Regions from separate parts of the Actinoallomurus sp. NBC_01490 genome, predicted to be linked through region 2. Evidence: riboswitches for the same ligand, from Rfam matches in the RefSeq annotation. Region 2 holds a riboswitch; the other holds the start of a gene.
The links. A riboswitch is a leader RNA that binds a small molecule or an ion and turns the genes downstream of it on or off. The one in region 2 is predicted to bind cobalamin.
Positions count from the first base shown of each region.

Region 1 (11,332 bases), 3.5 Mb from region 2:
CTGGAGCAGTTGTGGACCGCGGGCGAGCGCAAGTGGCTCGCCGTCTCCCGCCGCAGCAGGCTGAGCACCGCCGCCCAGAGCGAGCACTACATCTACGTCGACCAGCCCGACGTCGCCGTCCACGCCATCCAGCGCGTCGTCTCGCAGGTCGCACGTTAGGGCGAGCGATCGGCCGACTCTTCGAGTCCTCCCTTCGGTAACGGATCTCGTGCGGATGGCGCTGTAGGCGATGTGTGGCGGTTACCCCTGAACCGCCGCGCCTCCGGCCGCCTCGGGGTTACCTCGTAGCCCCGGGGCGGCCTTTTCCGTAGCAAGAGGCGACCCGACCCGTGCTCGCCGGCGCCCGTCCGGGCGAGGGGCGGTTGAAGGGCTCCGCCTCCTCGGTAACGGATCCGGAAGGGCCGGCGGTGTAGAGGGATGGTGACATCGCGCGGCCCCACCTGCGGGGCCGCCGCGCAAAGCCCGCCCGCCCCGGGATCCAGACGCCCATCTCCCGGGGCGGGCGGCGGTTCGGCCCAAGCCCGGTGGCCGGACCGGGTCGCCCACCCAGCACCGCGAAAGGAGCCAGCCCAGATTGGCGCGCACTCCGGTTACCGCCCTCGCGGCCGTCCTCCCGGCCGCCGCCTCGTCGGAACGACGTGGCGAGAGGCGATGAGCGCCGCGCAGCTCACCGGTGCGGCCCTGGTCCTGGCCGGTCTGTTCGGCCTTGCGTTGTCCGTCCGGCACGTGGTCGGCGGCCGCCGTACGAGCCGAAAGCGCCGGCGGCCCTCACACCGCCGTCGCTGAGCCGTACGGCCCCGTCCCACACCACCGCGCGGCGGCCCGGCGTCGGCGGCGACCGGACCGGCGCGACGAGGGTGACCGCGACGCTCCACACCCCGGATCGGTGCACATTCGCCGCACACATGCCTTTCTGGGGGAAATGCCGCATCATTGCGCGGGTGAGTCATGCCGAGGAACTGCATCCCCCGCCCTGGCTGGCCGCCGACCGCACCGGCGCCGAGCACGAGCCCGACGCCCTCCTGCGAGCCGCGCGAGAAGGGGACGAAGACGCGTTCCGCACGCTGTACCGGCAGATCCACCCCCGGCTGCTGCGCTACGTACGGACCCTGGTCGGCGACGACGCCGAAGACGTCACCTCCGAGGCATGGCTCCACATCGCACGCGACATCGCCATCTTCAAGGGCGACATCAACGGCTTCCGCGGCTGGACCGTGACCATCGCACGCCACCGCGCGCTCGACCACCTCCGCCATCGCAAACGCCGCCCCGTGGCGCAGACCCCCGTCGACGAGCTCCCCGAACAGACCGCACCCGAGGACACCGAGACGACGGCCCTGAACTCACTGTCCACCGAGGCCGCCCTCGCGCTCATCGCACGTCTCCCCCACGACCAGGCCGAGATCATCATCCTGCGCGTCGTCGTCGGCCTGGACGCCAAGACCGTCGCCAAGATCATCGGCAAACGCCCCGGCGCCGTACGCACCGCCGCCCACCGCGGCCTGCGCCGCCTCGAGCACCTCATCAACGACCTGGAGCCCCCGCGATGAACGACGACTCCGGCCTCGATCCCGACACCGCCGAACGGATGCTCCGCGGAGAACCCACCGGCCCTCCCCGCCTCGCCCGGCTCCTTGCCGCCGCCTCGGCCCCTCCGGAGACCGGACGAGCCGAGGGCGAACAGGCGGCCCTCGCCGCGTACCGTGCGGCCCGGCTCGGCAGCCGGGCACGGCGAGGCCGGCGGATCCCCGCCCTGCTCAGCCTCAAGGCGGCCCTGATCGGACTCGCGCTCCTCCTCACCGGCGGCGTCGCCGTGGCCGCGACCGCGCATCACCTCACAGCCCCGCCGGGAGACCGGCGGCCCCACCACACCAGGACGGCGGACACGTCCACGACGCTCCTGACCCGCGACACACCACGACGATCCGTACGCCCGACCGCCGGGCGGCCGGCCCCGCGGCCCGCGCACCCCGCGCCTCCCCGTCCACGGCCGACGCCGCACCAGAAGAACAAGACGCACCCCGTCAACACCCCGAAAGGCAAGGCGAAGGGCAATCCTCACAAAGGCGCGCCGGGTGGCTGACCACGGCCTCCGCCGGCCTCAGAACGTCTCGTCGAGGCTCACCGTCCCCTCGACGGCGACCTGGTAGGCCGACACGCGGCGTTCGAAGAAGTTCGACAGCTCCTGCACGTCCTGCAGCTCCATGAACGCGAACGGGTTCTCCGTGCCGTACCGGATCGGCATGCCGAGGCGGGCGAGGCGCTGGTCGGCGACGTTCTCCAGGTAGGCGCGCATGTCGGTGGCGCTCATGCCGGGCAGGCCGTCGCCGCACAGGTCGCGGGCGAAGGCCAGCTCGGCGGCGACGGCCTCCTCCAGCATCGCCGTCACCTGCCCGGTCAGCTCCTCGTCGAACAGCTCCGGCTCTTCGGCGCGTACGGTGTCCACGACGCTGAAGGCGAACTCCATGTGCATGGACTCGTCGCGGAAGACCCAGTTCGTGCCCGAGGCCAGGCCGTTCAGCAGCCCGCGGGAACGCAGCCAGTACACATAGGCGAAGGCGCCGTAGAAGAACAGGCCCTCGATGCACGCGGCGAAGCAGATCAGGTTGAGCAGGAACGCCCGCCGGTCCGCCTTGGTGCGCAGCTCCCGCAGCTCTCCGATCGAGTCGATCCAGCGGAAGCAGAACTCCGCCTTGTCGCGGATCGAGGGGATGTTCTCCACGGCGGCGAACGCCCTGACCCGCTCGTCGTGGTCGGGCAGGTAGGTGTCGAGCAGGGTCAGGTAGAACTGGACGTGCACGGCCTCCTCGAACAGTTGCCGCGACAGGTACAGGCGTGCCTCGGGCGCGTTCAGGTGGGCGTACAGGTTCAGCACCAGGTTGTTCGCCACGATGGTGTCGCCGGTGGCGAAGAACGCGACCAGCCGGTTCACCAGGTGCAGTTCCTCCGGCGTCAGCCGGGCCAGGTCGGCGAGGTCGGAGTGCAGGTCCACCTCCTCCACCGTCCAGGTGTTGCGGATCGCCGCGCGGAACCGGTCGTAGAAGTCCGGATAGCGCATCGGCCGCAGCGTCAGATCCATACCGGGGTTCAGCAAACTCATTGGCACGCCTCGCAGGCCTCGGGGTTCTCCAGGGAGCAGGCGACCGCTTCGGCCACCGGGGTCACGGTCGTCTGGGCGATACGCGTCGCCGGGCGTGACCGCAGGTAGTAGGTGGTCTTCAGGCCCGAGCGCCACGCGTAGGCGTACATCGAGGACAGCTTGCCGATGGTCGGGCTCGCCATGAACAGGTTCAGCGACTGGGCCTGGTCCACGTACGGCGTCCGGGCGGCGGCCAGGTCGATCAGCGCCTTCTGCGGGAGTTCCCACGCGGTCCGGTACAGGGCGCGCAGGTCGCCGGGGAGCTCCTCGATCCCCTGCACCGAGCCGTCGGCGCGCTTGATCGCGTCGCGGACCCGCGGCGTCCACAGCCCCCGCTTCTTCAGGTCCGCCACCAGGTAGGTGTTGATCTGCAGGAACTCCCCCGACAGCGTCTCGCGCTTGAAGACGTTGGACACCTGCGGCTCGATGCACTCGAAGCAGCCCGCGATGGAGGCGATGGTCGCGGTCGGCGCGATCGCCACCAGCAGCGAGTTGCGCAGCCCGACCTGCCCGATCCGGGCGCGCAGCGCGTCCCACTCGGCGGCGTGCACCGGCGCGGCGTCCGGCCAGTGGTCCGGGTGCAGGACGCCGCGGGCGGCGCGGGTCCGGCCGTACTCGGGATGTGGGCCGTACGTGGCCGCCAGCGCCGCCGACTCCCCGTACGCCGCGAGCGCGATCTCCTCGGCGATGCGGGTGGACAGGGCCAGCGCCTCGGCCGAGTCGAAGGGCAGCCGGAGCCGGAAGAAGACGTCCGCCAGGCCCATCACGCCGAGCCCGACCGGCCGCCACCGCCGGTTCGCGTTCGCGGCCTCCGGCGTCGGGTAGAGGCCGCGGTCGATCGTACGGTCCAGGAACCGCACCGCCGTACGGGCCGTCGCCCGCAGCCCCGCCCAGTCGACCCCGTCGTCGGTCAGGTGCGCGGCGAGGTTGATCGAGCCGAGGTTGCACACCGCGGTCTGGGAGTCGTCGGTGACCTCCAGGATCTCGGTGCACAGGTTCGACAGGTGCACTACGTTGCCGGGCTCGGCGGTCTGGTTGCAGGCGCGGTTGGCCGCGTCCTTGAACGTCATCCAGCCGTTGCCGGTCTGCGCGAGAGTGCGCATCATCGCGCCGTACAGCCGCCGCGCCGGGATCTGGCGCACGAACCGGCCGTCGGCCTCGGCCGCCCGGTACGCCCGGTCGAACTCCTCGCCCCACAGGTCGACCAGCTCCGGCGCCTCTTTGGGGTCGAACAGCGACCAGACCTCATCGGCCTCGACCCGGCGCATGAACTCATCCGGCACCCAGTTGGCCAGGTTGAGGTTGTGCGTACGCCGCGCGTCCTCGCCGGTGTTGTCGCGCAGTTCGAGGAACTCCTCGACGTCGGCGTGCCAGGGTTCGAGGTAGACGCACGCGGCGCCCTTGCGCCGCCCGCCCTGGTTGACGGCGGCGACCGACGCGTCCAGGGTCCGCAGCCACGGCACGATCCCGTTCGAGTGGCCGTTCGTGCCCCGGATCAGCGATCCCCGGCTGCGGACCCGGCTCCAGGAGATCCCGATCCCGCCCGCGTACTTGCTGAGCCGCGCGACCTGCCCGTACCGCTCGTAGATCGCCTCCAGCTCGTCGCGCGGTGAGTCGAGCAGGAAGCAGGAGGACAGCTGCGGGCGGGCGGCGCCGGAGTTGAACAGCGTCGGCGAGCTCGGCAGGTACGCCAGCCGCGACATCAGCCCGTACAGCTCGGCGGCCTCCCCCACGTTCCCGGCCAGTCCGCACGCCACGCGCAGGAAGAAGTGCTGGGGCCGCTCCAGCACCCGCCGCGTCGTCGGATGCCGCAGCAGGTACCGGTCATAGACCGTCCGCAGCCCGAAGTAGGTGAACCGGTCGTCCGCGCCGTGGTCCACCAGGGCGTCCAGCGCCGCCGCCTCGCGCGCGACGAACCCGGCGGTCTCCTCGTTCAGCAGGCCCTGCTCATAGGCCGCCGCGACGGACTCGGTGAACGTCACCGGCCCGGTCTCCTCGGCGATCGACCGGGCCAGCAGGCGCGCCGCCACCGTCGAGTAGGCGGGGTCGGTGATCACCAGCGCGGCGGCCCGTCGTACGGCCTCGGCCAGGTCGCCGGCGTCGCCGACGCGGAGCGGGTCGGCGTCCGGCAGACCGGCGCAGGCACGCTCGATCTCCGCGGCGAGCGTGCGCTCCGGATCGGCGTCCGACGTGGGCGGCGCGATGAGCTGTTGTGTCACGTGCTCTCTTCCTCGCGAGCTTCTTTCACTGGGTTCCCTCTCACACCGTTTTGCCGCAGGAGGCACAGGCGCACCAGGAACACGAGAACCATACATGTAGTGGCATCAGCACGACAGCACCCCTAGATGTTGGGGGTGTCGTCGACTGTGTCCCTGTACGCGGGCGTGCCGAAGACTCCCGGCGGCCGACCTGCCGGGAGTCGTCTCGCGTGGAGCCTTATGCCGTGGCCGGTGCCTCCGCGGACCGTGGTTCGCCGGCGGTACGGGCGAGCAGGCGCTCGGCCATCGGCGCGAAGCACAGGCCGATCGCGGCCCACATGATCGCCTGGGCGGCCACCGAGTACAGGCGGAAGGAGAACAGCACGTCCGCCGGGAAGCCCGGGTAGACGATCCCTCCCTGCGGGTTCCTGAGCGGCGGCGGCGTCTCCGTCGCGTGCCGGCCGTACTCGTGGACGTTCGCCGACAGGTGTCCGAACGAGGGGAGCGCGAACATCACGATGCCGAGCGCGACGACGCAGGCCAGCCCGGCCAGCAGCGTCGCGTTCCAGTTTCCGAACCGGGGCCTCAGCTTCTGCCCCAGCCAGACCGCCAGGACCAGGAACGCGATGGAGAACCCGACCATCAGCAGGTACAGGCCGCCCCGCGCGCGGATGGTCTCCTCGTGACCGATCGCGGGCGGGTCGGCCGGGTACTTGACGAAGGGGATCAGGTAGAAGCCCAGGAAGCCGCCGAGGGCGACCAGCAGCGCCAGCGTCCGTGGCCGCAGGTTCCCGGTGCGGCCGCAGGCCAGCAGGTAGGCCACCGCGTACAGGCCGCCCATCGCGGCGCCGAACACGATGACGCCGGCGCCGATCCCCACGTTGGCCTGGACCGTACGGCTGAAGAGGTCCGGCTCCGCGGCCTCGGGGGTGATGCCCGCCGCCTTGTCGAGCAGGGCCTGGGCGGCGTCACGCCCGCTCTCGTAGTCGATGGCCGCCCGGATCTGCGGCTCGGCGAAGATCCGGGCGAAGACGAACGCCAGGATCCCTCCGATCGCGCCCACGAGCAGCCCACGCACGATGAATCGCCGTTCCACGGCGTACTCCTTCGGGTGCGGTGTCGCGGGATCAGTGGCAGGGGAACCCGAGGAAGTGGCGCGCGTCGTGCACGAACTCGTGGATGTACATGTTGTCGCCGAACACCGAGGTGGCGCCCTGGTCGACGCCGATGAAGTAGTACGCGGCCAGGCAGAGCAGCACGGTGCCGAACAGCCACAGAGCGGCCCGGGCGCCCGGCACGACGACGGGTGTCGTACGGGTGGTGGGCAGCGTCGAGGTGGTCATCGCAAGAGCCTCCTAAAGGGATCCGGCGTCCCTGTCACGGGTGGAGCGCTTCTGACGGCGGAGGGTCTGACTTTCCGGCCCGTGGGCCGGATCACAGTGGCGCGACCGTGCCGGATTTGCACCGGCTTCCTCTTACCATCACGTTCGTCCGGATCGTACGACCGGCGTTCCGGACCGTCAACAGCGCGGGAGGTCGCACTCCATGACCGAGCGAAGCGAGGGAATCAAAAGACGCGCCCCTGCGGTGACCCCTCCGACGAAGGAGGGCTCATGACCGTTCGTATCGTGCTGGTCAGCCACGCGGCCACCGCCACGACCCGGCAGGCCCGCTTTCCCGGTGACGACGAACCGCTCGACCCGCGCGACGCCGAGACGGCGACCGCCGGACAGGGAGTGCTGCGCCGCGTCACGACGACCTACCGGGGTCCGGAGGAACGCTGCCGGCAGACCGCCGACGCGCTCGGACTCGACGCGGTCGCCGACCCCGCGCTGGCCGACCTGGACGCCGGTGCCTGGCGGGGTACGACCCTCGCCGAACTGGAGGCGAGCCACCCCGCGGACCTGTACGCCTGGCTGACCGACCCCGGCGCGGCCCCGCACGGCGGCGAGTCCGTGTCCGCGCTGGTCGCCCGCGTGGCGCGCTGGCTGAACGAACTCCCCACCGGCCCCGCCCGGATCGCGGCCGTCACGCACCCCGCGGTCGTCCGCGCCGCCGTCCTGCACACCCTGGGCGCCCCGCCGGAATGCTTCTGGCGTCTGGACGCCGGCCCCCTGACCCAGACCTGGCTGAGCCGCGACGGCGGACGCTGGCGGCTACGCGAGACCGGTCACCCGCTGATCCCCCGCGGCCGCGCCTCCTAGGGCGCGTCTCAGGTCTCGTCGTCGCCCCAGACGCCGGTGACCAGGCGGATGTAGTGGCCGGCGGGCGGCAGGCCGGGGTCCGGTGCGGCGCCGAGCATGGCCAGGGACAGGTGGGCGTGCGTCTCGGCGACTTCGGCGAGGGCGTGCCGGCCGCCCGCGGTGTACCAGTTGGCGACGCCGCTGCACATCTGCAGCAGGGCGAGCCGCGCCACCGAGGGGTCCGGGACCTGGAACGTGCCGGACGCCTGGCCCTTCTCGATGACCGATTCCCACAGGTCCTCGTACTCGTCGCGGAGCGCGACGATCGGACGGCGGCGCTCCGGCGAGAGCGCGCGCAACTCGGTGTCGACCACGAGCGTTTCGGACCGCCGCAGGGCATGAGCCACGACATGGGTCTGCACCAGGCCGTTCATCGCGGCCACCGGTGAGGGTGACTCCGTCAGGACCTGGCCGGCCGCGGTGAGCAGCCGGTCCAGGCTCGTCTGCATGATGTCGACGAGCAGGTCTTCCTTGGTCCCCATGTAGTGGTAGAGCGTCGCCGAGGACAGGCCGGCCGCGTCGGCCAGCTCACGGATGCCCGTCCCGTGGAAGCCCTTGGCGGCGAACAGCGCGACCGCGGCGGCGCGGACCCGGCCGTCCGGCTGGGGCGGCCGGCTCACTGGACGTTCCACCGGTAGCGGGTCCAGCCGCCGACGGGCTCGGCGCCGATGCTCCGGTAGAAGCTCTCCGCCGCGTCGTTGCCGTGCGCGACGTCCCATTCGAGGCGGCCGCGGGTCAGCGACCGCAGGGCGGACAGCAGCTCGCGGCCCAGGCCGTACCGCCGGTACTCGGGCTTGATGTACAGGTCGTCCAGCCAGATGCCGGGCCGGGTGTCCCAGGAGGAGAACGTCGGGTACCACAGCGCGAACCCGGCGACGGCGTCCGGCTCGTCCGGTGGCGAGGCGATGTGGGCCCAGGCGACCGGATGCTCCCCGAACAGCGCCTCGTAGGTCTCCTGCCGGTCCAGCCGCACCCGGTCGGCGACGCCTTCGTGCGCGGCGTGGGCCAGCAGCAGGGCGCAGATCTCCTCGAAGTCGGCGGGTTCCGCGGGTCGTACGGGCATCAGACCTCCTCGAGCCGTCCGCCGACGAGGGTGGCCAGCACGCGGATGCCGGCGATGTCCTCGGTGGCGGTGGACGTGGGATCCGCGGACAGTACGGCGAGGTCCGCGAGCTTGCCGGGGGTGATGCTGCCCTTGCGGCGCTCCTCGAACGCGGCGTGGGCCGAACCGAGGGTGTAGGCGTGCAGCGCCTCCAGGGGGGTGACTCCCTCCTCGGGGACGAACGGCCGACCGCTCTCGGTCCGGCGGCCGACCATGGCGTGCATGCCGAGGAGCGGAGCCCCGCGTACGACGGGCCGGTCGGAGCTGCCGGGGACGACGAGGCCGGCGTCCAGGAGGGAACGGTGCCGGTAGCACCAGCGCACGCGTTCCTCTCCGAGCGCCGCGCGCATGCCGTCGCCGATCTGGCCGACGAAGGTGTGCTGGGGCACCGGGATGACGCCCAGCTCGGCGAGGCGGGCGACCTGGCCGGGGCCGGCCACCCCGCAGTGTTCGATGCGGTGCCGGGGATCGGGGCGCGGGAACCGGGTCTGCGCCTCCTCGAAGGCGTCCAGGACCAGGTCGATGGCACGGTCGCCGATGGCGTGCGCGGCCACCTGCCAGCCCGCCGCGTGCGCGCCGACGATGCGTTCCCGCAGCTCTTCGGCGGGGAGCTGGAAGTAGCCGCGGTTGCCGGGCTGGTCGGCGTAGTCGTCGTGCATCGCCGCGGTCCGGCCGATGAGCGAGCCGTCGGCGAACACCTTCACCGCGCCGAGCCGCAGCCGGTCGTCGCCGAACCCGGTGCGCAACCCCAGGTCGAGCCCGAGCGCGCCCGGGGCTCCCTCGATCGGGTGGATGGTGTCGCCGGTGGCCATCAGGCGTACCCGGACGCCGAGTGCGCCGCCGTCGAGGGCGTCCTGATAGGCGGCGGCCTCGGTCGGTGAATGGCCGATCCAGCCCAGCCCGATGCCGGCCTCGGTGCAGGAGGTGATGCCCTCGGCGCGGTAGTGCTCGCTCGCGGCGGCGATGGCCTGGACGAGCTGCTCGCGCGGCAGCGGGTACCGCAGGTCGCGGACGAGCTGCTGGGCCGCCTCCTCCAGGAGCCCGGTGTCGGGGTGGACGACGCCCCCGTCCGGCGGCCGGTCGCCGATCTCGCGCAGCAGCCGGCCGCCCACCACCGACATGTGCGCGGAGGTGTGCCGCAGCCAGACCAGGTGGTCGGGCGCCACGGCGTCCAGGCGGTCGCGGTGCGGGTGGCCGCCGAGCTTGTTCTGGTCGTAGCCGGAGCCGATGATCCAGGTGCCCGGCGGCTGGCTGCGGGCGCGCTCGGCGACCGCGTCGTACACCTGCTCCAGGGTGTGCGTCGGCGGGGTGGACAGGTCGAGCTCGGTCAGCGAGAGACCGAAGAGGATCATGTGGTTGTGCGCGTCGTCGAAGCCGGGCACGACCGTCGCTCCGGCCAGGTCGACGACGTCGGCGGCGGTGACGCCGTCCAGCTCGTCGTCGAGGGCCACGATCCGGCCGTGGTGGATGCCGATCCGCCGGGCCGAGGGGCGGGCCGGGTCCACGGTGACGGCCGACAGGTTCGTCAGGATCGTGTCGATGCGCATCAGGTCACGTACCTTTCGGCGAGCGCGCGGAACCAGGGGCTCCACGGCTCGGCGCCCGAGGAGCCGATCTTGACGATGGTGCGCCGGCCGGTCGCGTACGCCGGCGTCCCGGCGGGGCTCGCGCAGCGGAAGCGGTGGACCGCGCTGGTGGTGCCGACCCGGTCGAGCCACAGCTCGACGCGCATCGCACCCGGTGCGACGACCGGAGCGTGGAACTCGATGGCGAACGCGCGTACGGCGTACCGCAGGTCCTCGTGCCGGTCCTCCAGGCGCCGCCAGCCCATGCCCTCGGCCTCGTTCCAGGCCGACAGGGCCCGTTCGACGTGGACGGCGAAGCGGCTGTTGTGCAGGGTTCCGTTGGGGTCCATCTCGTCGAAGAAGACCGGGCTGTCCCACGCGAAGTGGGCCTTCTCGCTCATGTCTCCTCCTTGACCAGACGTACCCGCCCGCTCATGCGCGTCGTCCGGTCGTAGGCGCCGGCGGCCTCGCGGGGCAGCGCGCCCTTGGCCACGCGCTGGGAGGCCGTCATCGGCAGTTCGTCGCGTAGCTCCCAGTAGCGCGGGACCTTGAAGTAGGCCAGGCGCTCGTCGCAGTAGGCGGCCAGCTCGGCGGCCGAGACCGTGCCGTCGGTGGCGACGTACGCCTTGGCCTCCTCGCCCCGCAGTTCGTCGGGGACCGGCACCAGCGCCGCGGCGCGGACGGCCGGATGCCGCAGCAGGACCTCTTCGACCTCGGTGGCGGAGATGTTCTCCCCGCTGCGCCGGATCATGTCCTTGAGCCGCCCGGTGTAGTAGACCCGGCCCTGCTCGTCCATCCGGCCCAGGTCACCGGTGTGGAACCAGCCGCGGCGGAACGCACGCGCGGTCGCCTCCTCATGCCCGAGGTAGCCGTCCATGAGGCCGATCCCGCGCAGGACGATCTCGCCGACCGAGCCGCGTTCGACCGGCTCGTCGGCCGGGTCGACGATGCGGACGTCGCGGTGCGCCAGCGGCCGTCCGATGCAGCCGGTGCCGACGGTCTCGTCGTGGTCGTCCGGCTCGACCCGCAGGTCGGCCCCGGTCTCGGTCATGCCGAACGCCTCGTACCAGGGCACGCCCCAGCGC
Region 1 covers NZ_CP109433.1:11,233,893-11,245,224, forward strand. Annotated here, with positions in the region: gene OG417_RS51915 (alpha/beta fold hydrolase) at 1-159, shown strand, start outside; gene OG417_RS51920 (hypothetical protein) at 652-786, shown strand; gene OG417_RS51925 (RNA polymerase sigma factor) at 942-1,550, shown strand; gene OG417_RS51930 (hypothetical protein) at 1,547-2,083, shown strand; gene OG417_RS51935 (ribonucleotide-diphosphate reductase subunit beta) at 2,102-3,100, opposite strand; gene OG417_RS51940 (ribonucleoside-diphosphate reductase subunit alpha) at 3,097-5,358, opposite strand; gene OG417_RS51945 (CbtA family protein) at 5,576-6,433, opposite strand; gene OG417_RS51950 (CbtB domain-containing protein) at 6,465-6,680, opposite strand; cobalamin riboswitch at 6,720-6,874, opposite strand; gene OG417_RS51955 (histidine phosphatase family protein) at 6,951-7,541, shown strand; gene OG417_RS51960 (TetR/AcrR family transcriptional regulator) at 7,550-8,200, opposite strand; gene OG417_RS51965 (GNAT family N-acetyltransferase) at 8,197-8,643, opposite strand; gene OG417_RS51970 (amidohydrolase) at 8,643-10,229, opposite strand; gene OG417_RS51975 (acyl-CoA thioesterase) at 10,229-10,648, opposite strand; gene OG417_RS51980 (AMP-binding protein) at 10,645-11,332, opposite strand, start outside.
Region 1: linked by a shared signal. The riboswitch ahead of OG417_RS51950 (CbtB domain-containing protein) and the one ahead of cobN (cobaltochelatase subunit CobN) in region 2 are both predicted to bind cobalamin.

Region 2 (11,332 bases):
GGTCAGCGCCTGGATCTCGCCGTCGGTCTTCCAGGAGCGCCGTAGCCTGCGGGTGGCGGTGTCGTACACCCGCACGACCTCAGAGCTTCCGCCGAACACCACGGCGTCGCCGTCCGGGCTGAACGCCGTCTGGTCGAAACCATCGGGGTCATCCGGCGGCTCGCCCCCGGTGGGCGGCCCGGACTCGGTCGGCAGCGGATCGCCCAGCGGGACCGACGGCGTCGCGGCGGGCGCACTCGCGGGCGAGTGGCCCGAGCCGGCATGGATCCCGGTGTACAGCACGGTGAGGCCGAGGACGACGAGTGCCGTGATGGCCAGGACTCGGCTGGGTCTGACGGCCGGCGGCGGGCGGTGAGGCAGGGCGTCGACGGGAGGGATCCGCGGATCCCGGTCCGAATTCCGGTGCGGCGGCGGGACCTTCCGTACGGGAGAGTCCTCGTCCGAGCGAGCCGGGCCGGCGGTCTTCGGCGGCGACGGCGCGGCCGGCTTCTCGCTCACCGCCGGCTTCTCGGTGGCAGCGGGCGCGATGGCCGGTCTCTGGGGGATGGCGGCCCTGGCCGTCGCGCCGTCGGGCTCCTCGCGCAGGATCTCCGCGAACCGGTCGGCGACCTCCTCGGCGCTCAGACGCCGCTCCGGATCACGGCGCAGCAGCGCCGTGATCACTGGTGCGAGCGGACCCGCGCGCACGGGAGCCGGCGGGTCCTGGGTGAGCAGGGTCAGCAGGACGGTGGCGTGGTCCGGGCCCTCGTACGGCGGTCTGCCCTCTGTCGCGTTGAAGAGTGTGGCGCCGAGGGCCCACAGGTCGGCGGCGGGACTGGCGGCGGCGTTCTCGGCCTGTTCGGGGGCCATGAACGCCGGGGTGCCGGTGATGTCTCCGGGCTCGTCGGTGCGCTCGCCGACCCGCTGGGCGACGCCGAAGTCGGTGATGACGATCCGCCGGTCGCTGATCAGGATGTTGGCGGGTTTGAGGTCACGGTGGACGACGCCGGCGGCGTGCGCCTCCCGCAGCGCTTCCAGCGCCGCCCTCCCGATCTCGGCGACGCGCCGGTACGGCAGGCGTACCTCTTCTTTGAGGATGTCGGCGAGTGAACGGCCGGGGAGGAGTTCCATGACGATGATCGGGACGCCGTCGTCGTCGATGACGTCGTAAATCGTGATGATCCCGGGATGGTTGAGCCGGGCGGTGGCACGCGCCTCCCGCAGGGCGAGCGTGCTGAGTTCGGCACGTTCGTCATCGTCGAGGCCGGGCGGCAGAGTGACCTCTTTGATGGCGACCTCGCGGTCGAGCATCTCGTCATGACCGCGCCAGACCGTGCCCATACCGCCCTGCCCGATCACCTCGACCAGGCGGTAGCGCCCGTTGATCAGCTGACGCCCTTCATCCATGACCCCACCCATGATCGGGTTCGACGGGAGAGGGACATCGTCGGTTCCCGGGGGACCGCACTGGCGAGTGGGGGAGAGCGCGGCCTCGATGACCTCCAGGCCCGCGATGGCGTCCTCCAGCGTCACCGGAGGGGGGTGCGCAAGTAACGACCACGTCAGGCGGGGTTCGGCTCGAACTCATCCAGCAGCTTCAGCAGCTGGTCCACGCGTTCCACGATGACCGTGCGCAGTCGCTCGGCGAGCCTGTTCCAGTCTTCGGAGGCCGGCGGCCGACCGGGTGGGAGGGCCGCGAGCGCCACGCGGATCTCTTCCAGGGTGAGCCCGACCCGCTGCGCCGCGCGGATCATCGCGACGCGGCACAGCACGTCGGCGAAGAAGCGGCGCTGGTTGTCACTCGTCCGCTCGCAGGGCAGCAGGCCCTGGTCGGCGTACCAGCGCACCGCCGACCTGGCGATGCCCATGCGCTCGGCGACCTGGCCGACCGTGAGGCCGGAGACGTGCCACTCCGCGGCCCCGCGGTCGCGCGGGCTTGCGTTCAAGTTCACTTGACCCCCTAGCGTCTCGGCCATCTCACCACGAGACGTACAGGAGGAACATCATGGCCGAAACGCTGCAGGTCGGCGTCCTCGTCGGCAGCACCCGCCCGGCCCGGCGGGCCCGGGCGGTCGCCGAGTGGATCTGCGCCGGCCCCGAACCCGGCGAGCTCGCCCTCGATCTCACCGTCGTCGACCTCGAAGAGGTCGGCCTGCCGATGCTCGCCGAACCCGAACCGCCCGCGTTCGGCCGGTACGCCCTGGAGCACACGAAGGCCTGGGCGGAGCTGGTCGCCGGCTTCGACGCCTACGTGCTCGTGTCACCGGAGTACAACCATTCCACCACCGCCGTGCTGAAGAACGCGCTGGACCACCTGTACGCCGAGTGGCAGGACAAGGCCGTGGCCTTCGCCGGCTACGGCACCGGCGGCGGGGTCAGGGCCGTCGAGCACCTGCGCGGCGTCACCGCCGAGCTCGGTATGGCGGGCGTCGGCCCGCAGGTGGCACTCGACCTCTTCGAGGACTTCGACGACCAGGGCCGGTGCGCACCACGGGCGCGACAGGACGAGGCGCGCCGCCGGATGCTCACCGGCCTGGCGCGGTGGGGCCGGTCGCTGAGGGGCCTGCGCGCCGCCCCGCCGCCGGACGGCGAGCGGCCGCACCTGCACTCGCCCGCGGAGGACGCCGAGGCCTCTGCGGCGGTGGAGCGGCTCATCGAGACGCTCCAGGCCGGCGGCGACACCGTCGACGCGGACGAGTACGACCGGATGTTCGCCGGAGACATCCTCTGGGGCAGCCCCTACGGGCGCACGCTGGCGGGCTACACGCCGCTCAACGAGATCCACCACAAGCTCATGGCGAAGAGAGTCGCTCCGCCTTCGCGGTTCGAGCCGGTCCAGGTCCTCGCGCCGGCGCCGGGCGTGGCCGTCGCACACATCCGCCGGCGGGCCCTGACCGAGCCGGGCTTCTCCGAGATGGCGATGTACGTCCTGATCAAACGGCAGGGCACCTGGTGGCTGGCCGCCGCCCAGAACACCCCGATCGCCGACCCGCCCCCGGCGCCGTGACGCCGGAACACGCTCCGCCCGTCATCGGTCGAGACTACGCGCGGGAGCGAACATTCCCGGTCGCGCGGACACCCGCGGACGACTCATCTAGAGCACGCGGCCCAGCGCCGTCTCGATGACCTCCAGGCCGGCGACGGCGTCGTCCAGCGTCACCGGAGGGGGTGCCTCGCCGCGGATCGCGGCGGCGACCGCCGGATAGAAGTCCTGGTAGCGGCCGTGCTCGGTGGGGTGCGGCTGTGTCCGGCCCGGGGTGCCGAGCAGCCCGTACGCCTCCGGCGGTGTCACGCCGAACCCGGGGTCGTCCGGTGTCCGGCCGTCGCGGAGCTGGGCCTCCTGGCCGTCCAGCCCGTACGAGGTGTACGCCGCCCTGTCGCCGAGCACGCGGAAGCGCGGGCCCAGGTCGGCGCTGATGGCGCTCATCCACAGGTGCGACCGGACGCCGTTCGCGTGGGTCAGGGCCACGAACGCGTCGTCGGCGGCCTCCGCGTCCGGGCGGCGGACGTCGATCTCCGCGTGGACCGAAGACGGCGGGCCGAACAGGGTGATCGCCTGGTCGATGAGGTGCGACCCCAGGTCGTACAGGACGCCGCCGGCGGCGGCCGGGTCGGCGGTCTCCTTCCAGCCCGGCTTGATCTGCGGGCGCCAGCGGGTGAACCGCGACTCGAACCGCAGCACCCGGCCCAGCGCGCCCGACGAGCACAGCCGGGCGACCGTGCGGAAGTCGCCGTCCCAGCGCCGGTTGTGGAAGGGGACCACGAGCGGGCCACCGGCGAGCGACCGCGCCTCGGCCGCGGTCGGGGCGACCGGCTTGTCGACCACGACCGGCAGGCCGGCGTCGAGCGCCGCGCGGGCGAGGGAGACGTGCGAGCGGTTCGGCGTGGTGACCACCACCAGGTCGTATCCACCCGCCCACACCGGGTCCGTACGATCCAGGATCTCCGTGTCCGGGTACCGGCTGCGGACGCTCGCCCGCCGGTCGGGGTCGGCCGTCACGACGGCGGCCAGTTCGAGTTCCGGCGCGGCGGAGATGAGCGGAGCGTGGAAGACGGCACCTCCGGTGCCATAACCGATCAACGCGACCCGAAGGGTGTCCACAGATGGCCTCCTCAGAATCTATTTGATCACGCTCCGGGTCTGTCCCGGCACGGCCGCCCGGCCTAGTGTCGCTGGGGGGCCCACGATGGGGAGGAGCGCGCATGCCCGGACCATCCCCGGATGCGAATCTGGCGGAGGTGCTCAGGCAGTGGACGCACGCGTTCGGCTGGTCTGAACGGGCCGCGTTCCTGTGCGGTGACGACGTCTACACCCACGGCGAGGTGCACCGGGGCGCGGCCCGCGTCGCGTCACTGCTGCGCGCGTACGGCGTCGCGCCGGGCGACCGCGTGGCGATCGCGCTGCCCGGCTCGATGGAGCTCGTCTGGTCCTTCCTCGGCGCCGTACGCATCGGCGCGGTCGCGGTACTGGCCGATCCGGACGCCTCGGCGCTGCCCCCGGCGGCCTTCGCGGTCTGCACGCCCGGACGCCATCCTCATACGATCACGCCGGTCGAGCTGATCGGCGCGCTGCCCGCCGCGGCCTCCGCCGACCCGCACCCGGTGCTGCCCGACGCACCGGCGTACGGCCAGCACGCCGCGACGTACGCCCACCGCGACCCCGAAGAGTCCTACCTGGCGATGGAGCCGTTCGGGCTGCGCGAGAACGACGTGCTGTTCTCGGTGTCGAAGACCTACGACCCGGTCGGCCTGCGCAACACGATCTTCCTTCCGCTGTTCACCGGCTCGTGCGCGATCCTCGACTCGCGGCAGCGCTCGATCCCCCTGGTCGCCGAGGGGGTGCGGCGGCACCGGGCCAGCGTGTTGCTGTCGACGTCGGCGTTCCTGGGTCGCCTCGCGGCGGAGCGGCCGCAGGGCGACTTCGCACCGCTGCGGCTCGCGGTCTCCCAGGGGACGACGCCACCACCGAGCCGCGTCGAGCAGTGGCTCGGCTGCCCGGTGGTGACGCCGTAGGGTCAGCTCCCCGCCCCCGCGTAGGTGCCGAAGCTCCAGAAGACGCCCTCGGGGTCGCGCACGGTGAAACCGCGCCCGTACGGCTCGTCGAGCGGCTCCCGTACGACGGTGGCACCGGCCGCGCACGCCCGCTTGAACAGGCCGTCCACGTCATCGGTCACGACGTAGACCGATCCGGTGCCGGCCGGCAGACCGGCGATGGAGCTGTCCTCGCGGGAGGAGCTGCCGAGCATGACGCCGCCGCCGAGCGGCCAGCGGAGTTCGGCGTGGTCGACGCGGTCACCGTTCTCATAGACGGCGACGCGTTCGAAGCCGAAGGCGTCGACCAGGAACCGGATGGCGGCGTGGGCGTCGGAGTAGCGGAACGACGGCCAGATCATGGTTTCGCTCATGGCCCTATCGTCCGACGGCGTCCTCGCCCCCGTCTTGGATGAATGGGAGATCCTCGCCGGTCAGCCACGCCGAGGGCGGGCAGCCGCAGAGCTCGTTCCACTCGCGCGCCAGGTGCGCCTGGTCATAGAAGCCGCACACGGCCGCGACCTCGGCGAGCGCCGGCCGGTCCGGCCGCGACAGCAGCCGCTTGGACCGCTGGAACCGTACGACGCGTGCCGCCTCCTTCGGCGTCAGGCCGTACTCGGCGGTGAACCGCGCGGCCAGGTGCCGCCGGCTCCAGCCGACCTCGGCGGCGATGTCCGCGACGCGCACGAGGCCGGCGTTCCGCGTGATCAGCTCCCAGGCGTGGCGCACCTCGTCCGACGGCGCGCCCGGCCGGCCGGCGTCGCGGGACAGCACCTCGTCGAGGACGGCGAACCGCGCGGGCCACGAGGCCGACTCGGCCAGGCGTTCGATCAGCTCACCCGCCCGCGTGCGCAGGAGCCCGTCGAGTGGGACGACCGTCGACGACAGCTCGCCGGCCGGCATCCCCAGCAGCGTCCTGACTCCCCGCGGAGTGAGGTCGAGCTGGACGCCGTACTGGTCGCCGTCGTGTTCGATCAGCACCGGGCGCGTGTGCATCCCCCCGGCGAGCGCCGCGAATCCCGTCGCGTCCGAATCACGGCCGGGCTGGGTCGTACGGGTCGGCTTGCCCAGGCTGAGCACCACGGTGACGTACTGGGAGGGCAACCCCCGGTGCGTGCCCGCCGGCAGACCCTCGTAGCGGTAGCCGGAGTAGCGGGCGACCAGCGGCGCCACGCGCGCCGGCGGTGTCACGTCGGCACGCTCCGCGATGAGAGCCGAGCTGCTCATGTCCACCACGGTAACCGCGACGAACGGCACGTAGCGCCCCTGCCGTGGCGAATCTCCCTCTCGTAGACTGGCCGCGCGACGGCGAGGCAAGGAACCCGGTGCGATTCCGGGGCTGTCCCGCAACTGTGATCGGGTAGCGCACCCGCACGTACGGCCACGGCGACGAGCCGGAAGGCCGCGGGTGTGCGGTGACCCGAGAGTCAGGAGACTTCCCGCCGTCGGCGATCGGCACCCGAGCCGGGGCGAGGACCCCCGAGGGAAGGACCCACACGTGCGTGTCTTGCTGCTGTCCACCGCCGACACCGAGTTGCTGTCGGCCCGCTCCGCCGGGTACCTCACGGGCAACCCCACCCGGCTCGCCCTCGCCGACCTCGACGCCCTCTGCGCGGACGCCGACGCCGTCGTCGTCCGGCTCCTGGGCGGCCTGAAGACCTGGCGCGAGGGCGTGGAGGACCTGCGGCGGCGCGGCCTGCCGCTGGTCGCGCTGGGCGGCGAGGCCACGCCCGACGCCGAGCTGATGGCGCTGTCCACCGTTCCCGCCGGCGTCGCGGCCGAGGCCCTCGACTACCTGCGCGAAGGCGGCGTCGGCAACCTGCGCGAACTACGCCGCTTCCTCGCCGGGATGCTGTCGCCGGGCGACGAGGAGCCCTGGGCGCCGCCGCAGCGGATGCCCGAGTACGGCGTGCACGGCGAGCACGAGACGCGGGCGGACCGGCCCACGGTGGGGATCGTCTTCTACCGGGCGCACGAGCTGTCCGGCAACACGGCGTTCGTCGACACGCTCTGCGAGCGGATCGAGGCGGCGGGCGGCAACGCCCTGCCGGTGTTCTGCGGCTCGCTGCGCTCGGTCGACGAGGGCCTGCTGGAGCTGCTCGGCCGTGCCGACGCCGTCGTGGTCACCGTGCTCGCGGCCGGTGCGTCCGCCGGAGCGGCGAGCCGACGAGCGAGCGGAGCGGTCGGTGAGGGACGAGCCGCCCGCGCAGCGAGTGAGGAGGGGAGCGCGACCATCGACACTGACGGCTGGGACGCCGGTGCGCTGGCTGCTCTGGACGTCCCGGTCATCCAGGGCATGTGCCTGACGACCTCGCGGGAGGTGTGGGAGGCCTCCGACGCGGCGCTGTCGCCGATGGACGCGGCCATGCAGGTGGCCATCCCCGAGTTCGACGGGCGGCTGATCTCGGTGCCGTTCTCCTTCAAGGAGGAGGGGCCCGACGGCATCCCGGTGTACGTCGCCGACCCCGAGCGCGCCGCCCGCGTCGCCGGCATCGCCGTGCGCCACGCGCGGCTGCGTCACACGCCACCCGCCGAACGGAAACTCGCGATCGTGCTCTCGTCGTACCCGACCAAGCACGCGCGTGTCGGCAACGCGGTCGGCCTGGACACCCCGGTCTCGGCGGTACGCCTGCTGACCGCGCTCAAGGAGGCCGGCTACCAGGTCGGCGACCACCCCGCCGACGGCGACGAGCTGATCCACTCGCTCATCGCGGCGGGCGGCCACGACGTGGAGTGGCTGACCGAGGAACAGCTCCGCGCCGCGTCGGCGCGGGTGCCGCTGGAGGACTACGAACGCTGGTTCGCCTCGCTCCCGGACTCGCTGCGCGAGGCCGTACGGGAGCACTGGGGCGAGCCGCCGGGCGAGCTGTACACGGACGGCCCGGGAGGTCGGTCGGGGTCGGTTGGTCGGGGGAAGGTCGAGATCGTGCTCGCGTCACTGCGGTTCGGGAACGTGCTGCTGATGATCCAGCCGCCGCGCGGCTTCGGGGAGAACCCGGTGGCGATCTACCACGACCCCGACCTGCCGCCGTCGCACCACTACCTGGCCGCCTACCGCTGGCTGGACGCGACGTTCGGCGCCGACGCCGTCGTCCACCTCGGTAAGCACGGCACGCTCGAATGGCTGCCCGGCAAGGGCCTGGGCCTGTCCGCGGAGTGCGCGCCCGACGCCGTACTGGGCGACCTGCCGCTGGTCTACCCGTTCATCGTCAACGACCCGGGCGAGGGGACCCAGGCCAAGCGCCGTGGCCACGCCGTCGTCGTCGACCACATGGTGCCGCCGATGGCCCGCGCGGACACGTACGGCGACCTGGCCAAGCTCGAACAGCTCCTGGACGAGTACGCCACGGTCCAGGCGCTGGACCCGGCCAAGCTGCCCGTCGTGCGCGCGCAGATCTGGACCCTCGTCCAGGCGGCCCAGCTCCACCAGGACCTGCACGTGTCCGACGAGCCGGACGCCGACGCCTTCGACGACTTCGTCCTGCACGTGGACGGGTACCTGTGCGAGGTCAAGGACGTGCAGATCCGCGACGGCCTGCACATCCTGGGCGACGCGCCGGACCCGGAGCAGCGGGTCAACCTCGTGCTCGCGGTGCTGCGGGCCGCCCAGGTGTGGACCGGCGGATCCGGCGCGCTGCCGGGACTGCGCGCGGCCGTCGCCGCCCGGTACGGGCTGGAGGAGAAGGCGCTGCTGGCCGAGCCGGGCGCCCCGGCGGACGCGGGCGGCCTCACCGAGATCGCCGACGGCCCGGCCCGTACCGCCTCGGACGTCGTCGACCTGCTCGAGGCGGTCGCGCGGCGGCTCGTGGTCGGCATGGAGACCCTCGGGTGGGACGCGTCCAAGACGCCGGCGGTCTGCGCCGAGGTGCTCGGGTCGGCGGATCCGGACGTCGTACGGCTGCTGGAGTTCGCGGCGCGCGAGGTCGTGCCGCGGCTGGAGGCCACGTCCGGCGAGATCGACGCCGTCCTGCACGCGCTGGACGGCGGGTACGTCCCGGCCGGACCCTCGGGTTCGCCGACGCGCGGCCTGGTCAACGTGCTGCCGACCGGGCGCAACTTCTACTCCGTCGACCCGAAGGCGATCCCCTCCCGCAACTCCTGGGAGGTCGGCGTCTCCCTGGCCGACTCGCTGATCGCCCGTCACCTCGCCGACACGGGGGAGTACCCGCGCAGCGTCGGCCTGACGGTCTGGGGCACCTCGGCGATGCGCACCCAGGGCGACGACATCGCCGAGGTCCTCGCGCTGATCGGCGTGCGGCCGGTGTGGGACGAGGCCTCCCGGCGGGTTACCGGCGTCGAGGTGGTCCCGCGCGAGGAGCTCGGCCGCCCGCGCATCGACGTGACGCTGCGCATCTCCGGCTTCTTCCGCGACGCGTTCCCGCACGTCATCACCCTCGTCGACGACGCGATCGCGGCCGTCGCCGAGCTGGACGAACCCGACAACCACCTGCGGGCGCACGCGCTGGAGGACGCACGCGAGCACGGCGACTGGCGGCGCGCCACGAGCCGCATCTTCGGCTCCAAACCGGGCGCGTACGGCGCGGGCCTGCTGCCGCTGATCGACGCGCGCAACTGGCGCGACGACGGCGACCTGGCCGAGGTGTACGCCGTGTGGGGCGGCTACGCGTACGGGCGCGGCCTCGACGGGCGCGAGGCGCGCGGCGACATGGAGGCGGCGTTCCGGCGCATCACGGTCGCCGCCAAGAACCAGGACACCCGCGAGCACGACATCGTCGACTCCGACGACTACTTCCAGTACCACGGCGGCATGGTGGCCATGGTCCGCACGCTGACGGGCCGCAGCCCGGCCGCGTACGTCGGCGACTCGGCGCTGCCGGAACAGGTGAGGACCAGGACGCTCGGCGAGGAGACCCACCGGGTGTTCCGCGCCCGGGTGGTCAACCCGCGCTGGATCGCGGCGATGCGCCGGCACGGCTACAAGGGCGCGTTCGAGCTGGCCGCGACGGTGGACTACCTGTTCGGCTACGACGCGACGGCGGGCGTGGTGGACGACTGGATGTACGAGAAGCTGGCCGAGGAGTACGTCTTCGATCCGGAGAACCGGGAGTTCATGGAGCGCTCGAACCCCTGGGCGCTGCGCGGCATCACCGAACGCCTGCTGGAGGCCGCCGACCGCGACCTGTGGGCCGAACCGGATCCCGAGACCCTCGACCGCCTCCGCGAGACCTACCTGCGCCTCGAAGGCGACCTCGAAGGCGGCGAGTAGCGGGCCCCGCTCGACGACGGTCTTGAAAGGCGGAGGGTAACGGGCGTCGCACGTCACGGTGAAATGTCGTGGCGAAAGGGGCGACCATGGACCGGTGCGGGTCTAGACTTGCGTCGTTCGTTGTCTTGGACCATTCGCGTTATGAAGGTAGGTCTGGCGCCATGACCGCATCCCAGACTCCCACCCCTGCCGAGGAGTTGCGCGGTGCCGGCCTGCGGGTGACCGCCGCCCGGGTCGCGTTGCTCGAGACCGTCCGGCACGGTGACCACCTCGACGTCGAGGCGATCGCGTCCGGAGTGCGCGATCGCGTGGGCCATGTCTCCCTTCAAGCGGTGTACGAGGCACTCCACGCCCTCACCGCGGCGGGGCTCGTACGCCGCATCGAGCCGGCCGGCAGCCCGGCGCGGTTCGAGGGACGCGTGGGGGACAACCACCACCACGCCGTGTGCCGGTCGTGTGGTGCCGTCGCCGACGTCGACTGCGCGGTCGGCGATGCCCCCTGCCTGACAGCTTCCAACGACCAGGGCTTCACGATCGACGAGGCCGAGGTCATCTATTGGGGCCTGTGCCCCGACTGTTCCACCACAAATCGGAAGGATTCCCGTGGCTGACACTCCTGACGCCGTTGTTGGAGAGACGAACGAGAGCGCGGGCGGGTGCCCGGTCGCGCACGGGCGCGCGCCGCATCCCACCCAGGGCGGCGGCAACCGCGGCTGGTGGCCGGATCGGCTCAACCTCAAGCTGCTCGTCAAGAACCCGCCCATGGCCAACCCCCTGGGCGAGGACTTCGACTACGCCGAGGCGTTCAACAGCCTTGACCTCGCTGCCGTGAAGCAGGACATCGCCAACGTCCTCACCGACTCGCAGGACTGGTGGCCGGCCGACTTCGGGAACTACGGGCCGCTGATCATCCGCATGGCGTGGCACAGCGCCGGCACCTACCGCGTCAGCGACGGCCGGGGCGGCGCCGGAGCGGGTCAGCAGCGCTTCGCGCCCCTCAACAGCTGGCCGGACAACGCGAGCCTCGACAAGGCCCGCCGCGTGCTGTGGCCGGTCAAGAAGAAGTACGGCCGGAAGATCTCGTGGGCCGACCTG
Region 2 covers NZ_CP109433.1:2,906,722-2,918,053, forward strand. Annotated here, with positions in the region: gene OG417_RS14030 (WD40 repeat domain-containing serine/threonine protein kinase) at 1-1,386, opposite strand, end outside; gene OG417_RS14035 (MerR family transcriptional regulator) at 1,542-1,931, opposite strand; gene OG417_RS14040 (NAD(P)H-dependent oxidoreductase) at 1,985-2,986, shown strand; gene OG417_RS14045 (Gfo/Idh/MocA family oxidoreductase) at 3,074-4,081, opposite strand; gene OG417_RS14050 (AMP-binding protein) at 4,183-4,992, shown strand; gene OG417_RS14055 (VOC family protein) at 4,995-5,384, opposite strand; gene OG417_RS14060 (helix-turn-helix domain-containing protein) at 5,389-6,237, opposite strand; cobalamin riboswitch at 6,326-6,448, shown strand; gene cobN (cobaltochelatase subunit CobN) at 6,509-10,237, shown strand; gene OG417_RS14070 (Fur family transcriptional regulator) at 10,399-10,848, shown strand; gene katG (catalase/peroxidase HPI) at 10,841-11,332, shown strand, end outside.